2 regions of the Mesorhizobium sp. CO1-1-7 genome follow, and region 2 is predicted to be linked to the other one. Evidence: riboswitches for the same ligand, from Rfam matches in the RefSeq annotation. Region 2 holds a riboswitch; the other holds the start of a gene.
The links. Region 2 has a riboswitch for thiamine pyrophosphate ahead of LB516_RS14385 (Ykof family thiamine-binding protein). Riboswitches for the same ligand answer to the same signal wherever they lie in the genome.
Positions count from the first base shown of each region.

Region 1: linked by a shared signal. The riboswitch ahead of thiB (thiamine ABC transporter substrate binding subunit) and the one ahead of LB516_RS14385 (Ykof family thiamine-binding protein) in region 2 are both predicted to bind thiamine pyrophosphate.

Region 1 covers NZ_JAIUHA010000008.1:342,486-350,600, forward strand. The annotation lists gene LB516_RS19955 (RNA polymerase factor sigma-32) at 140-1,003, shown strand; gene LB516_RS19960 (M48 family metalloprotease) at 1,020-2,489, opposite strand; gene thiQ (thiamine ABC transporter ATP-binding protein) at 2,719-3,495, opposite strand; gene thiP (thiamine/thiamine pyrophosphate ABC transporter permease) at 3,488-5,107, opposite strand; gene thiB (thiamine ABC transporter substrate binding subunit) at 5,186-6,184, opposite strand; TPP riboswitch at 6,228-6,342, opposite strand; gene LB516_RS19980 (thiamine diphosphokinase) at 6,429-7,088, shown strand; gene LB516_RS19985 (ABC-F family ATP-binding cassette domain-containing protein) at 7,090-8,115, shown strand, end outside.
Region 2 covers NZ_JAIUHA010000006.1:113,173-121,287, forward strand. The annotation lists gene LB516_RS14370 (ABC transporter substrate-binding protein) at 1-360, opposite strand, end outside; gene LB516_RS14375 (ABC transporter ATP-binding protein) at 353-1,120, opposite strand; gene LB516_RS14380 (ABC transporter permease) at 1,117-1,980, opposite strand; gene LB516_RS14385 (Ykof family thiamine-binding protein) at 1,943-2,551, opposite strand; TPP riboswitch at 2,542-2,655, opposite strand; gene LB516_RS14390 (hypothetical protein) at 2,931-3,239, shown strand; gene LB516_RS14395 (formyltransferase family protein) at 3,298-4,350, opposite strand; gene msrA (peptide-methionine (S)-S-oxide reductase MsrA) at 4,689-5,207, opposite strand; gene LB516_RS14410 (glycosyltransferase family 39 protein) at 5,379-6,926, opposite strand; gene LB516_RS14415 (hypothetical protein) at 7,125-7,832, shown strand; gene LB516_RS14420 (hypothetical protein) at 7,990-8,115, opposite strand, start outside.

The sequences.
Region 1 (8,115 bases), on a different contig from region 2:
GCTGCGCGGACGCTAGCGCTCGCCCTGCCCGCACCGGCGGAACCTTTCTCGCGCATGACAGTTTTGGCTGTTGTAGGGCACGCCGCCGTCATTTCAAGCCGGTGTCTGCCATTTGCCTCGCCGAGCCACGGAGCGCCTTATGATGGAAGACACGGCAGGACGGATCATGGTCCGCGCGGCAATGAAGGCGCCCTATCTCGAGCGCGAGGAGGAGCATCGGCTGGCATTGCTCTGGAAGGAAGACAACGACCAGAACGCGCTGCACAGCATCACCGTCGCCCACATGCGGCTGGTTATTTCCATGGCCTCGAAATTCCGCCATTACGGACTGCCGCTCGGCGATCTGGTTCAAGAGGGCCATGTCGGACTGCTCGAGGCCGCCGCCCGTTTCGAACCGGAGCGCGAGGTGCGTTTCTCGACCTACGCGACGTGGTGGATCCGCGCCTCGATGCAGGACTACATCCTGCGCAACTGGTCGATCGTGCGTGGTGGCACCAGTTCGGCGCAAAAGGCCCTGTTCTTCAATCTCAGACGCTTGCGTGCGCGTCTCGCGAACGGCGCCGAGCCGCTCTCCAACACAAATCTCTACCGCGAGGTTTCGGTTGCGCTTGGTGTATCCGAGGCTGATGTGGCGATGATGGATTCACGGCTGTCGGCTCCGGATTCTTCGCTGAACGTGCCGCTGGCCGACGATGCGGGCGGCACCGAGCGGATGGATTTCCTGGTCTCGGACGATCCCTTGCCGGACGAAATTGTCGGCGACAAGATCGATGTCGCGCGCCGCTCGCTCTGGCTGAAGGAAGCGCTTCACGCACTCAACGCGCGTGAACTCAGGATCATCGAGGAACGCCGGCTGAATGACGAGGGGGCCACGCTCGAGGCGCTCGGCGAGACGCTCGGCATCTCCAAGGAACGTGTCCGCCAGATCGAGGCGCGCGCCATGGAAAAGCTCAAGGTCGCGCTGGTGAAGCAGAATCCGGAATTCATGGCGACCGCCGCCTGATCTCCCGCTCGGGCTTTTATTTGTCGGTGACGATCTTGACCTTGTCGCCGGCCGAAACCGCGGCCCCCGGCGACAGCGCATTGAGCACGCGGAACAGGTCGAGCTTGCGGTCGACGCCAACCATCTGCGCGGCAAGCGATCCCATGGTCTGTCCCGGCTGCACGGTGAGCACACGAATATGCAGTGGCTTCAGTGCCGCCTTCTCGGCGGGGCTGAGGATACGGAAGGAACCGCTGACCGAGCGCGCCACCGTTTCAAGCGAGGTGCTGGCCGAGGGGGCCGCGGTCAGCAATCGGTAAACCTGGCCGCCGGCGCGGATCACAGCGATATCGAACTGCCAGCCTTCGGCGCCTGCATGGGCGGTCGCCGCCTCATTGCCGTTGATGGTTTCCTGCTTGACGGTGCTGTCGTCGAGCCCGGCCACCCAGCCGCTTCTGATATAGTCGGTCAGGGCGCGGTTCTTGTCGATCGAAACGCCGTCGAAGCGGATCGCTATGTCGCCGGGACCGGTCGCCGTCACGGCCGCCGCCGAATTGTCGATGATGAAACCGTCCGGCACCGTGAACGACACGCCCAAGCCTGGATGCAGGAAGGTTTCGCCGCGCACATAGCCTTCTTCCGGCGTGTCGCCGTAAAGCAGGCCGTCTATGCCGGCGAGGAAGGAATCGCGGTCGCGTGTACCGAAGCCTGGCGCACCGAACTGGCGGGCGTGCCGCTGTGCCAAATCGATGCGTTGCGGCGTGTTCGGGTGCGTCGCCAGGAAGTCGAGGCTGGCGTCGGTGGCGCCGCTGATCGAGCGGAAATCGGTATAGGCCGACATCGATTGCAGGAAGCGGCCGGCGGCATAGGGATCGTAGCCGGCTTCGCCGATCGACTTGATACCGATGGCGTCAGCCTCAAGCTCCTGGTTGCGCGAGAACTGCGCCAGCCTGAGCTTGCCGCGGATAAGTGCAGCCTTGGCGGTCGGGCTGTCGCCAAGCACATCGGAGACGACCTTGGTCGCCAGACCTTCCTCGGCCTCCAACTGCTGGCGCTGCAGCCCATGATTGGCGGTGACGTGGCCCATCTCATGCGCGATGACGGCGGCGAGCTCGGACGAATCATTGGCCAGCGCCAAGAGGCCGCGCGTTATGTAGAGATAGCCGCCCGGCAGCGCGAAGGCGTTGACGTTGGGCGAATTGAGGATGGTGATGCGATAGGTCTGGGTTGGGTTCGCCGACACCACGGTCAGATTGCCGACCACCTTGGCGACCATGCGTTCGAGCTTGGGATCGGAATATTCGCCGCCATAGGTCGCCAGGATGCGCGGATGCTGCGCCTTGGCGAGCTCCGCGAGCTTGTTGTTGGCGGCGACATTGTCGACCGTGATCGGCTTGTCGGATGGCTGGAAGCCTGATTCCTGGACTTCCGGAGGCGTGAACATCTGGCAGCTTGCCAGCGCCACGGCAAAGCCGGCCAGCGCCAGAAAGCGCGCCAGCGGGTTCATTCGTAGCCTGTCAACGCCGATCGCCAGAACGGCTTCCTTTCAGGTCCCTGCGCATGACCACATGCGCAAAACAAACTGCTACAGTATCCGTCACGCGCCCCTCGGAGCATGCGACGGAAGCTGTAGGCAAATCACGGCCTGTGCCGGACCGGTATCGAGCGGACCTAGCCACACTACTCCAGTCATGGCAAGCAAGCGCCACATCGCATCGAGCCGGTTTGAGCGTAAATTATGTCCGCTTCCGGGCAATATCTCGTGATAAGGAATCCCCGGCACCGGCTCCGATATAGCGCCGGAATGCCTCCGGACCAGCCCCGGCAAAGAAATCATCCGCCGTGCCGATAGCGGCGACGGCGCCGTTCTCGAGAAACACCAGCCTCTGACCGATGCGGCGGGCATCTTGCGGCTGATGCGTGACGAACAGCACCGTCATGCCACGCTCGGCATGCAGGCCGGCAACCAGGTCGAGCATATCGTCTCGCAAGGCGGGCCCAAGCGAAGCGAAGGGCTCGTCGAGCAGCAGCACCGGGCGGTCACGCACCAGCACGCGAGCCAGGGCGACGCGCTGGCGCTCACCGCCGGAAAGTTCGCGCGGCAGCCGCTTCTCCTTGCCGGCAAGGCCGGTGCGCGCAAGCGCATCGGCGATCGCAGCGCGATCGGCTTCGGCCAGCCGCAACGATGGCGAACGGCCGAGCCCGACATTCTGCTCGACGGAAAGATGCGCGAAAAGGTTGTTTTCCTGAAAAACCATCGACACTGGCCGCGCCGCCGGTGGCGCGGTGCTGACATCGGCCCCGCCGATCAGCACGCGGCCGGATCGCGGCGGCTCGAACCCGGCCACCAGATTGAGCAGCGTCGACTTTCCGGAGCCGCTCGGTCCCATGATGGCGGTGATTTGCCCCGCCGTGAACTCGGCATCGAAGGCGAACGACGCCTCGCCATAGCTGAACGAAACCTTGTCCAGCCGCACCGAAACCCCTTTGCCGCCAGCCGCCCCGTCAGACATTGCGGGCCGTCTCCTTTCCCAGCCGGTCCGCTGCCAGCACCAGTGCCAGGCAGACAAGGCCGAGCAGCAGCGCCAAGCCGGCGGCGTCCTCGGTTCGGTAGCTGCCCATGCGCGCCAGGAGAAGGTAGGGCAAGGTCTGCACGGAATCACTGCCGAACAGGGCGATGACGCCGAGATCGCCGAGCGACAGTGCCATGGCGAAGGCAAAAGCGGTGGCGAGCGGGCGCCGCAACGTCGGCCAGTCGACCAGCCACAGTCTTGACCAGCCGGAAATTCCGAGCTGCGCGCAAAGCCGCTCGTGACGCTCGCTTGCCGCGTCATAGGCGGGACGGATGGCGCGCAGCGCAAAAGGCATCGCCATGACAGCGTTGACGGTGACGACCATGAGCGGCGCGATGGCAAAGACATCGCCGACATGGCGCAGCAACAGGAACCAGCCGGCGCCGACGACGATCGGCGGCACGACCAGGACAAACCCGGCGCCCGTATCGGTGGCATGTTCGAGCAGTGTCCTTGCCCCGAAGCGGCGGTTCGACGCCAGCGCCCTGCGCGCCATGGTCAATGCCAGCGAAAGCATCACCGAAAGCAAGGCCGAAAGGAAAGCGAGCACGGCACTGGTCAGCGTCGCCTGACGGACAGTGGCCTCGCCTGCAAGCCGGCCGAGGTCGGCGCCAAGGCCGGCCGCCACGGTTGTCGCCATCGGCCCCGCAACGAACAGCAAGGCCAACACGATGAGCGTCGCGTTCAGCCAGGCTTCGGTCCTGTTGACGGAGAGGTAGCGGCGCGGCGCGACCGGCAGGTTGATGTCGCCGACGACGTCGGCTCCGAGTCGGGTCAACGCCAGCACCACGATGAAGGTCAAGGCGATCTGCAGCATTGTCAGCGCGACAGCCCTCGCGGGATCGAAATCGAAGCGCAATGCCTGATAGATGCCGACTTCGAGCGTCGTCGCGGCCGGCCCGCCGCCGAGCGTCAGCACGATGGTGAAGGATGTGATGCACAGCATGAAGACAAGTCCGGCGACACCGGGCAGCGCGGCACGCAGCATCGGCCACTCGATCAGCCGGAATGCCGGCGGCGCCCCCATGCCGAGCTGGCTCGCCAGCCGCCACTGGTCGGAGGGAATGGTCTGCAGCGCCTCGAGGAACAGGCGGGTGGCCAGCGGCAGGTTGAAGAAGACATGGGCGACGAGAATGCCGGACAGGCCATAGATGCCCGGCCAACCCTGGCCGCCGACGGCGCTGAGAAAGCCGGAGAAATAGCCGGCGCGGCCATAGAGCGCCAGGATGCCGAGCGACGCGACGATCGCCGGCAGCGCCAGCGGCACGGCGAAGAGCTGCAGGATGAAGGCACGGCCGAAAAACCGTGGATGCCGCGACAGCGCCCGCGCCACGAACAGGGCCGGCCCGACCGAGAGCAGCGTCGACAGGGCCGCCTGCCAGAGCGTGAAGCGCACGACCCGGAACAGGTAGGGATCGAACGCAGCCCAAGCGCCGGAAAAATCGCGAGCGCCTTCGACAAGCAGCCCCGCAAACGCGCCGCCGATCAAAATGGCGATGGCGGCGAGCCCTATCACGCCGGCTGTGATGCGGGGATCAGAGCGGGTTTGCACGCCGCACCGTCAACGATTGGGTGAAGCTTGTGGAGCGTCGCCGTAGAGCGTTCATCTCACGAGATTAGCCCACAAAACCTACTTGCTCATCACCGCCAGCCATTCATCGACCCAGGCTTTGCGGTTGGCCGCCACCTCCTCCGGGCTGAACAGCAAGGTTTTGGTCGGCTTGACCAGTTTGTCGAAGGCGGGGTTGAGCGGCTTGTCGGTCTTGCCGGCCGGGAACATCCAGTTGGTCTCGGGGATGGCGTCCTGGAATTTCGGCCCGGTCATGAAGGCCATGAACTTTTCCGCCAGCGGATTCTTGGCGCCGGCCGTGGTGATGCCCGCGACCTCGATCTGCAGATATTCACCTTCCTCGAACGACGCCGCCTGATAGCGCTCGGTGTTCTCGGCGACCATGTGGTAGGCCGGCGAGGTGGTGTAGGACAGCACCATCGGCGCCTCGCCCTTGGTGAACAGGCCATAGGCCTCGCTCCAGCCCGGCGTCACGGTCAGCACCTTGGTCTTGAGCTTGGCCCAGGCCTCCGGCGCCTTGTCGCCATAGACCGACTTCACCCACAACAGCAGGCCAAGACCGGGCGTCGATGTGCGCGGGTCCTGGATGACGATCTTGTCGTCGGCGCTACCCTCGACCAAATCCTTCAGGCTTTTCGGCGGCGATTTCAGCTTCTGGGTATCGTAGACGACGGCGAAGTAGCCATAGTCGAAGGGAACAAAAGTATCGTCGCTCCAGCCACCCGGCACGTTGACGTCCGTTATTGCGCCATGTGGCGCGAACAGGCCCGAGGCCTTGGCATCGGCGGTGAGATTGGTGTCGAGACCGAGCACGATGTCGGCTTTGGTCGAAGCGCCTTCCAGCTTGACGCGGTTGAGCAGCGCCACGCCATCGGCGACCGAGACGAACTCGAGATCGCAGCCGCATTCTGCCTCGAATTCCTTCTTCACCACGGGACCTGGACCCCAGTCGGCGGTGAAGCTCTCATAGGTGTAGACGGTGAGCTTATCCTTGGCCAAGGCCGGCCCGGACAGGGTCACTGCCGTGGCGGCGATCAGAAAATATAAAAGCGTGCGCATCGGCGCCTCCTTCGTTTGCGTTGAAAGGAATTGAGGCGTCGGAGTGTCCGAAACGTCTAATCCCTCCGCCGGTACAAACCGGATCAGGTTCAGCGGGTTGGCGACACTGCCTCTCAGCCGGCCCGCGAAATTCGCGTCCGGCACCCCGTTAGAGCGTTTCGACACATAGGCCGGGCCGATGACCCGCGCAAGTGGGACTTTGCCGCCTTCCGTTTCCCGTGCCGGGCTGGTAAGGCGACGGGATATGAGCACATTCACCATCCTGCTTGGCGGCGACCTCATCCGCACGCCTCGGCTCGACCGCCAGGTCGAAGGCTCGCGCGTCATCGCCGCCGACGCCGGCATCGGCCATGCGCGGATGCTGGGCCTCGTGCCGGAACTGTGGGTGGGTGATTTCGACTCGGTCCCGGCTGATCTGCCCGCCGACCTCGCCGCCGTGCCGCGGCAAACCTTCCCGGCGGAAAAGGACAAGACCGACGGAGAACTGGCGATCGCGGCCGCACTGGAGCGCGGGGCGACCCGCCTTGTGCTGGCGGGCGCCTTCGGCGGCAAGCGCGCCGACCACGCCTTCCTGCATCTGGCGCTTGGCCTGCGGCTGGCCGAAGCCGGAATGGATGTGTTTCTGACCAGCGGCGCCCAGGAAGGTGTTCCCTTGCTGCCCGGCAGGGCCGGCTTCGATTATGCCGACGGCACGCTGTTCTCGATTCTCGGCTTCTCCGAACTCTCCGGCCTGACCGTCACCGGCGCCAAATGGCCGCTCGACAAGGTCGAGGTGGCGTTCGGTTCGTCGCTGACCATTTCCAACGAGGTCAAGTTCGGCAAGACCGGGGGCCGCCTCGACATCGCGCTCGGCCATGGCCGCGCGCTGCTGCTCGCCCATCCCTATCCATTGCCCGAAAGCTGACATGGCCCCGCCTCTTCTCAATCTCGACGGGATAAGACTGACCTTCGGCGGCGCGCCGCTGCTCGACGGCGCCGCCTTGACCGCTTCGGCCGGCGACAAGATCGCGCTGGTCGGCCGCAACGGGTCCGGCAAGTCGACGCTGCTCAAGATCGCCGCCGGCCTGATCGAACCACAGGACGGCGAGGTGTTCCGCCAGCCTTCGGCGACGGTGCGTTATCTGCCGCAAATGCCCGACATGGACGGCTTTGCAACCGTGCGCGCCTATGTGGAGGCCGGGCTCGGGCCCGCCGACGATCCCTACCGCGCCAGCTATCTGATGGAGCATCTCGGCCTGTCGGGCGAAGAACGGCCTGGCGACCTGTCCGGCGGAGAGGCCAGGCGCGCCGCGCTTGCCCGCGTCATGGCGCCGGAGCCCGACATCCTGCTTCTTGATGAGCCGACTAACCATCTTGATTTATCTGTCATCGAATGGCTGGAAGAAGAGCTCGTCCGGACCTCCTCGGCGCTCATCGTCATCTCGCATGACCGCCGCTTCCTCGAGCGCGTGTCGCGCGCCACAGTCTGGCTCGATCGCGGCCAGACGCGCAGGCTGGACAAGGGCTTTGGCCATTTCGAGGAATGGCGCGACCTGGTGCTGGAAGAGGAAGAGCGCGAACAGCACAAGCTCGGCCGCCAGATCGTGCGCGAGGAGCACTGGCTGCGCTACGGGGTGACGGCGCGGCGCAAGCGCAACATGCGGCGCCTAGGCGAGTTGCAGACCATGCGCCAGCGTTTTCGCGGCCATCGCGGCGCCGAAGGCACCGCGATAATGGTGGCAAGCGACGCCGCCGAATCCGGCAAGCTGGTGATCGAGGCCAAGAACATCGAGAAGAGCTTTGGCGACCTCACCGTCGTCAAGGGGTTCTCGACCCGCATCCAGCGCGGCGACCGCGTCGGCCTTGTCGGGCCGAACGGCGCCGGCAAGACGACACTTCTGAAGATGCTGACCGGCGAATTGGCGCCGGACGCGGGTTCGATACGGCTTGGC
Region 2 (8,115 bases):
GAACACCAGCCGGCCTGTCTCGGACTGCACGACGGCATAGACGCCCTTCAGATCGGCCCCCGCGGTCTTCTGGGTGAACAGGCTGATGGTGCCGTTGATCCCGAAATCGGCGACATGGTTGGCGACAAGCGTGCCGGCACCGGTATCGCTGTACGGCAGGATGTCGACCTCGATGCCGGCTTCCCGATAAAATCCCTTATCGCGGGCGACGAACAGCCCGATGTGGTTGGTGTTGACCGTCCAGTCGAGGGCGACTGTGACCGTCCGCGTTGCCGCGAAGGAACGGCTCGATCCGGTGATCAGCGGTACGCTGCCGGCAAGGGTGAGCAGCAGGGCTTGCCTGCGCGTCAAGTCAATCATGGTCATGTCCTTTGGATGGCTGGGGGTTGAGCAAAATGTCGAGAATCTCGGCCTCGAGTGCCCCGGCCTGCCGCGTGGCCGCGCTGGCGGAATCGCGCGGGCGCGGCAGCGGCACCTTGATCTCGCGCACGACCCGGGCAGGCCGCGCGGACAGCACATAGATGCGGTCGGACAGGAACAGGGCTTCGCGCACGTCATGAGTGATCAGCAACGCCGTCCAGTGGTGGTGCCGCCACATCTGTTCGAGCCAGCGCTGCAGGGCCGCACGGGTCAGTGCGTCGAGCGCGCCGAACGGCTCGTCGAGCAGCAACATATCGCGTTCCTGCACCACGGTACGTAAAAGCGCCGTGCGCTGGCGCATGCCGCCCGAGAGCTGCGCTGGAAAGTGCCACTCGAAGCCGGCAAGGCCGAACTCGGCAATCAGCGGAGCCACACGCTTCCGTGCCGCCTTGCGGCTGACGCCTTGCACCTCGAGTCCGAGCGTGGTGTTGTCGAGGATGCGCCGCCACGGCATCAGCGCGTCGCGCTGCGGCATGAAGGCGAAATGCCTGCCGTGATCGTCGAGCGGCACGCCGTCGAAGAACATCTCACCCTCGCCATGCTCGGCGCCGGTCAGAAGCTGGAACAGCGTCGACTTGCCGGCTCCCGAAGGTCCAAGGATCGAGACGAATTCGCCGGCATCGACACGAAGCGAAATGTCGGCGAGCACATCGAGCCCGCCAAACGCCTTGCGAACATGCCGCAATTCGAGCCGGCTCATGCTTCTGGACCTTTTCCAGCGCCTTGCCTGCCAGCGGCTCGTTCCCAGGGCATGGCAAGACGCTGCAGCAGCATCGTCAGCCCGAACAGGACAAGGGTGAGCGCTGCGCTGACGCAGACGGCGGCGAGCACCAGGTCGGGACGGAAATTGTTCTTGGCGTTGAGCATGTAGATGCCCAGCCCTTTGGCCGCGCCTGCATATTCGGCGAAAATGGCGCCGACGACGGCATAGGTGATGGATATCCTGAGGCCAGCGAAGAAATAAGGCAGCGCCGAAGGCAATCGTGCCAGCATGAAGACACGCCAACGCCCTGCTCCCATGGCACGCAGCATCTGACCGATCTCCACCTCGGTAGCCTCGTAGCCCTGTACCAGCGCGACCAGCATCGGGAAGAAGGTGACCAGCGCCACCAGCACGATCTTGGGCGCCAGCCCGAAGCCGAACCACAGCACCACCAATGGCGCGATGGCGACCAGCGGCAAAGTCTGGCTGACTATGAAGATGGGAAACAGCGCTCGCCGCAAAGGCTGGAAGAAGTCGACCAGCATCGACAGGGCGAAGGCGGCACTGAGCGAACAGGCAAAACCGATCAGCGTGGCGCGGACCGTGGGAATGGCGTTGTCGACCAAGGCTTCCCGATTGAGCATCGCCTGTTCGAAGACGCGCGAGGGCGCCGGCAGAACCGTCGGCTTGATGCCGGAAATGTTTGCGTACAGTTCCCAGGCCACGAGCACCAAACCGATCGATATCACGGCCGGCGCTGTTTTTGCGAAGAAGCCCGCGACGTTACGCGGGTTGAATGACGATGAGACCACGAGCGGTTCAGACGGCGGTGGGACTGTTGGCCGAGACCGTGACATCGAGGGTTACATGGCCGGCGCCGGGCCCGAAGCGGCAGAAGGCTTCATCGAGGGCCGAGAAGATCGCGCCGGCATCGCCGCGCAGCTTGGTGCAGAAATTCTTGGAGCGATCGTAGACGCCGGACTGCTTCAGGAAATCTATGCAGCCATAGATTTCGTCCATGTGGTCGTCAGTGCCCATCACATAGAGCGAGAACTGCGCCGCCGCCGGCTGGCCAGTGGCCGGCGCGCCGCGCACTGCGGTGATGGCGGCTTGCTTGCGCGGGCCGAGTGGCCCGGCAGGTCCGCCGAACGTGTCGGAGCGGCAGATCGGGTCATCCGGCTCGCCTGGGCAGCCACGCGAAATGGTGGCTGACAGCACGCAATGCCTGCCGCTGCCAGACGCGGCCACGAAAAGGTCGCGCAGCGCAGGGAATAACACCTCGGGGGGCCCGACCAGCAAGGTCGAAATGTCGTCGGTCTCGATCCTGAGCTTATCGCGGTACTGATCGAGCGCGCCGAGCGCGCCCAGAATGATGCCGACGAAATCGTCGGCCATTGGATATAGGGAAACCTGTGCGCCTGAAAACATCGCCCGCCTCGCTCCGCTGGTATTACCCAGATCAGCTTCTAGGGTCTGTGGGCTTGCCGCCCCCGTCTCAGCCCCGACCGTACGGAGCACCCCTGTGGATAGGCGCGTTAAAGCATCATTCGGACGGTTGGGAAAGCTGTTTTTTTGGCAAGCCGCGCTAAAGCATTGCCCGAGCTCCAGGGCAATTGGACATCGCCGGCGCGGAAATTTGTCTGGAACCTTCGCCATTCCGAGGGGTTGTCCCACCAGTCGCTGGACGCGATTCCAGGATCAATTTTCCGTTCGGGATTGTGTCAAAACAAGAGATTGAGCGGTTCATGATTTCCGCGAAACCGTGCACCGTTCCCGGCGACGAGTTCACAGAAAATGGAGACAAATCATGTTCATGAAAATCCTCGCGGCTTCGGCCTTCACCATTGCCGTTGCAACATCCGCCATGGCACAAAGCAATAGCGCAGCCGGCGCGGATGGGCCCGGCGGTAGCGGCAAGTCCGTCACTGTGGACCCAAGCACCCCGGCTTCACCCAGTACGATCGATCCGGGCGCGACCAACAGCACGACCACCACGCCGGGCGACATGAATTCCAATGCGGACAAGAATTGCCCGACCAACCCGCAGGGTGCACAGACGGACGCCAATGGCAACGCCACCGCGCCGACCGTGAACGACAACAACTGCGGAAAGTAGTTTGCCATCGCGATATGAGAACCGCGGACGCAGTTTCCGCGGTTCCCATTATTGGGATTCAGTGTCCGCGACTACCCGCTTGCGGCTCTGGTGCCGCTTCACTGCCCACCCGGCCAAAGACCCTTAATTCAGCGTACGGTTTGCCGGCCCGGGGGCGTGGGAATGAGGCGTATATTTTCATCAGCCGTTTGAGCAGGCGCCCGTAGGTGAGGTGCCGAACCCGGCCATTGGCAAGATCGAACTCCACCATCCCCCACCGCCTTACGGGACCCTTTCCGGTTGGCGGACCCAGTCGCCTGACCTGGAAGGCCAGCCTGACCTTGCGGCCGGCGACATCCAGATAGATACCGGGTTTAGCGCCCAATACGTGCCACATCCGGGCAACGTGCCCGATCGACATGTCGGACGAAATCGCCATGTGGTCCCGCTCAAGTCGAGCCCAGACGAAATCACCGGCTGGCTGCCGCATCCCCGACACCAGATTCTTGCAATAGCCTGGCGCCACCTCACGCACCAACCGGCGCATCGCGCTCGCCACGCCGTCCACCATATCCCGCCGCGATGCCCAGTCTGCTTCGGTGAACAGCACTTGTCCGAGGATGTCGCCGTCGTCGAAATTGGCCGACATCTTATGCAGTGTCACGCCGCCATGGACCGCATGCTGGCCATCCGCGACAAGACGATGGAGAGGATGCGGCCCCCGGTAGTTGGGCAGCAGCGCCGGATGAAAATTAAGCCCGCCCTTGGGAAAGAGGTCGAGCAGCTGCTGCGGGATCAAGGTCGGGAAAGCGAAGCAGATCAGCACATCCGCGGCGATGTCAGGCAATTGCCGGGCAAGCTCGTTCCAGTCGTAAGGCCGGCGGAATTCGATCAGCTTTACCGGCGTGTTGCCGAGATGGCGCCTGAGCAAAAGCCGGCGCCTCAGCCTGCGCCGAAAATTGCCAATGCTGAAGCCTCTGGATGGGCGTTGAAAACCAGGCACGATGATCGCACCAACACGGTTTCCCGCCTCGATCCATCCGGAAAGCAGCGGCCCGGTATAAGCAGAAACATCCAGGATGAAAATTGCATTGAGTTCCCCGGCGCGGGCCGCGGGTTCGGAAGAAATCATCTTCTCAAGCCCAGCGGGGCGAGACGTAGCCTGCCCGCGCCAGCAATTCGATCACCGTTACAACTCGGCCAGCCAGGCCCGAAAGCCGGCCTGGCCGGTCAGGCTGCCTTGGAAGAAAGCGGTCCCGCCGCAACACTTGAGAGTCTTTCCCGCTTCACCAACACCGGCTTTTCGTAGATCTTCTTCATGCTCATCCCCGATGATCGATCAACCCACACAGTTGGCCAGCAACGCAACGAACTGTCAACCGCCACGGCGGCTAACAGCCCCTATGCGTATGATCCTTGGCAATCGACGGGCGTTTATACCCCACCTGCTGCCAAAACGGCTGGTGAACCTTATGAAACCGCCTTTTCACGAACCGGCAGCTTCCAGCCTGGTCTGACGAAATGGCAGGTGTAGCCGTTGGGATATTTCTCGAGATAGTCCTGGTGCTCGGGTTCGGCCTCCCAGAACGCTCCGGCCGGCGCAAGTTCGGTGACGACCTTGCCGGGCCACAGGCCGGAGGCGTCGACATCGGCGATGGTGTCCTCCGCCACACGCTTCTGCTCCTCATCGGTGTAGTAGATTGCGGAGCGATAGCTCATGCCGACATCGTTTCCCTGGCGATTGCGCGTCGTCGGATCATGTATCTGGAAGAAGAATTCCAGAAGCTGGCGAAAGCTGATTTTCGCCGGGTCGAAGGTGATCTCGATGGCTTCGGCATGCGTGCCATGATTGCGATAGGTGGCGTTCGGCACGTCGCCGCCACTGTAGCCGACACGCGTGGCAAGGACACCCGGGAAGCGCCGGATCAAATCCTGCATGCCCCAGAAGCAGCCGCCGGCAAGCACTGCACGTTCGCTCGAAGTCGCCATGTCACGTCTCCTCAAAAGGCAATTCCGGGGAAGTGTAGCGGCTCTCCGTCGGGAATTGCGCGGCACAAACTTGGATAGTGCATAAATGGGCATTATTGCCTGGTTCGTCCAGTCAGACGAGCGGCCGTCCGCTTGTATTATAGGGAATGGGATCGCACGTCGCCGCTCACCCTAGCTGCGCGGATGCCGGGTCCGGCTACTGGCGGCAGCCGGCAGATATCGCGTGCCGGGCGGAATGACGGCAAAGCTGATCACCACCGGCGGTGCCTCGCGCGACCAGTTGAAAAGAACGGTCTTGACCGGGATATTGTCCACCCATGCCAGCAGCCTTGACGGCACGTGACGACCCGACCAGACCATCAGCATGCCGTGGTCGCGCAACCGCTGCCTCGTGATCCAGGGTGCAAACCGCATATCGAGATCGGTGAAGATAGACGGCTTGTCATAGGCGTTGAGGCCAGCCAGCATGGCAAGATTGGTGTCGCCACCGACGATGTCGAGCCGGCCCGGCGCCGCCGCGTGCCAGATTGCCTCGGCCTCGTCCGAGATCGGCCGCGCCGGCCAGCAGACGGCGTCCATGCGTCCCCGCACATTGCAGTCCGTCCATCGGATCGCCCCATAGGCGCCCGACATGGCGACGATGCAGATGAAGGCGCAGATCGCCAACCTCCTCATCTCGACGGCACCGAGCCGGTGACCGAGAAAGGCGAGCGCGACGACGCCGACAAGATTGTACATCGGTGCGCCCCAGGCTTCGCCGGTGCCGGTGAACAACGAGACCACCATGATCAGCGCCGCCGGCCCAAGCCCCATCCAGCAGAGATAGACGATCGTGTCGCGCTCGACCGGCACTTGCGGGGCTGGTGAGCGCCGCAACAGCCCTGATAGCGCCAACACCAGGAGAAAGCCGGAAAGGCCGGCCATCTGGACGCCGATATAATAGAGCCGCGCCCGGTGCTCGCTCACCCATGCATCGCGACCGGCGAAATAGGTCAAAGGCAGGAAATCGATGCGGTAGAGTGCGATGGCAAGCGGCGCGGCGGCGGCGAGAAACACAGCCAGGCCAAGCCATGGCCAGGGTGTCGCCAGCCGGCTGCGCGCACGTGGGTCGCACAGCAGCCAGAGGCCGCCGAAGGCAAGCAGCAAGCCGGTGGAAAACTTGGCGTAGAGCCCAACGCCCGACACCAATCCGAGCGCCAGCCACCAGCCCGGCCCGCCGCCGCGGCTGGCGCGCCACAGCAACCAGCAGATCGCCGCCCAGAACGGCATCTGCGCATAGTCGTGATTGAATTGCGGCGTCGGCCAGCCGAAGAAATAGACCGACGGCATCAAAAGCACGGCGGCCAGCGCTTTGTCGCGGCCGAGCGTGTCGCGAGCCAGCAGGTGGACCAGGACGAAAGTGGCCGAGATCGTCAGCTGGGCCAGCAGATATTGCGGCCAGCGGAACGATCCGGTCAGGAGATGACTGATCTCGAGCAGCCAGCCGGGGAGTTGCGGATGCTTGTAGGTCAAAAGCACCCATTCGCGGCCCCACATGAAGCCTTCCACGACATCGCCGGGCGGTGCGGGATCGATAAGTGTTGGCACCAAGGTCCAGCACAGGATCTGCACCAGGCACAAAAGTGCCAGCAAACCCCAAGGGTGCCGAAGCAGCGCGGACCAGACCAATGACGAGTCCAGGCCCACGGCAGGCAGTGCTGCCGGCACCCAACGATCCATGGAGTCGTCAATTCCCGCCATGCCGCGCTTAAATCACATCGCCCGGTTTGCCGAATAGCCCCAAGGTCAAAGCTTACAAAAAAGTATACTTGCGTGCCATTGCAATACCAAGATTGAGCGGGAATCTCGGCGTTCTATTGCCCTCCCCGGGCAAAACAGCCCGCACACCTGATCCCACTTCAGCATCCCGGACATTCGATGCGTCACCAGCATGCCGTCATCCATCACCGCGCGCTCGACTTCTGGCTGGCGCGCGCGGCTGTCCTCGTCATCATCTGCCTGCAGCTTCTGGTCATCAACGATCTTTCGTTCGGCCCTCGCTGGCTGGCGCCGGCGCTGGAGGCCGCCCTGCTGGTGCCCCTATCCGTGGCCACCGCCTGGACGCAGGTCGCCACCCAGAAAGCGGTCGAGGAAGAGCACTGGTATCTCGTCGGCCGTTTTCGCGTCATGATCCGCAGGACGGCCCTGGTAATGACCGGCGTCGTCAGCGTCATGAACTGCGGTTCGCTGGTGCTGCTGGTGCGCGTGTTGCTGGCGGGACATGCCGGCAGCAGCGGCCAGACATTGCTCGTCGACGCGCTCAACATCTGGCTCACCAACATCATCGTCTTCGCCTTGTGGTTCTGGAGCACCGATCGCGGCGGGCCGCCGACCTGCGGACTGGTCAAACGCGCCCATGCCGATTTCCTGTTTCCGCAAATGACCCTGGACGATCGCGAGATCCGCGACTGGCTGCCTGGCTTCGTTGATTATCTCTTCCTCGCCTTCACCAATGCGACGGCGTTTTCACCAACCGACACCTTGCCGCTTTCCCAGCGCGCCAAGCTTTTGATGATGGCGGAGGCGATGATCTCGCTGCTCACGATCGCGCTGGTCGCGGCCCGCGCCGTCAACATCCTGGCCTGAGTACGGTTTTCCGACCTTGCGCCGAAGAGGAGCCGGGCCTCGTATCCGTGAACGATGAGCGGCCCGAAAACGCAAGAAAGCCCGCCCTGGCGTGAGCCAAGGCGGGCTTGTGGTTCGATCGAGCCGTCAGGTGCCGGTCCCAAAGCAGGGCCGGCCGTCAGTCCTCCGGGGCTGGCCCGAACTTCCGCACGATCACCTCGAACAGAATATCCGAGAGGGCGTCCAGTTGGTTGACGGCGACATCAAAATCCCTGGGCAGCACCGACAGCACGATCTTCAGATA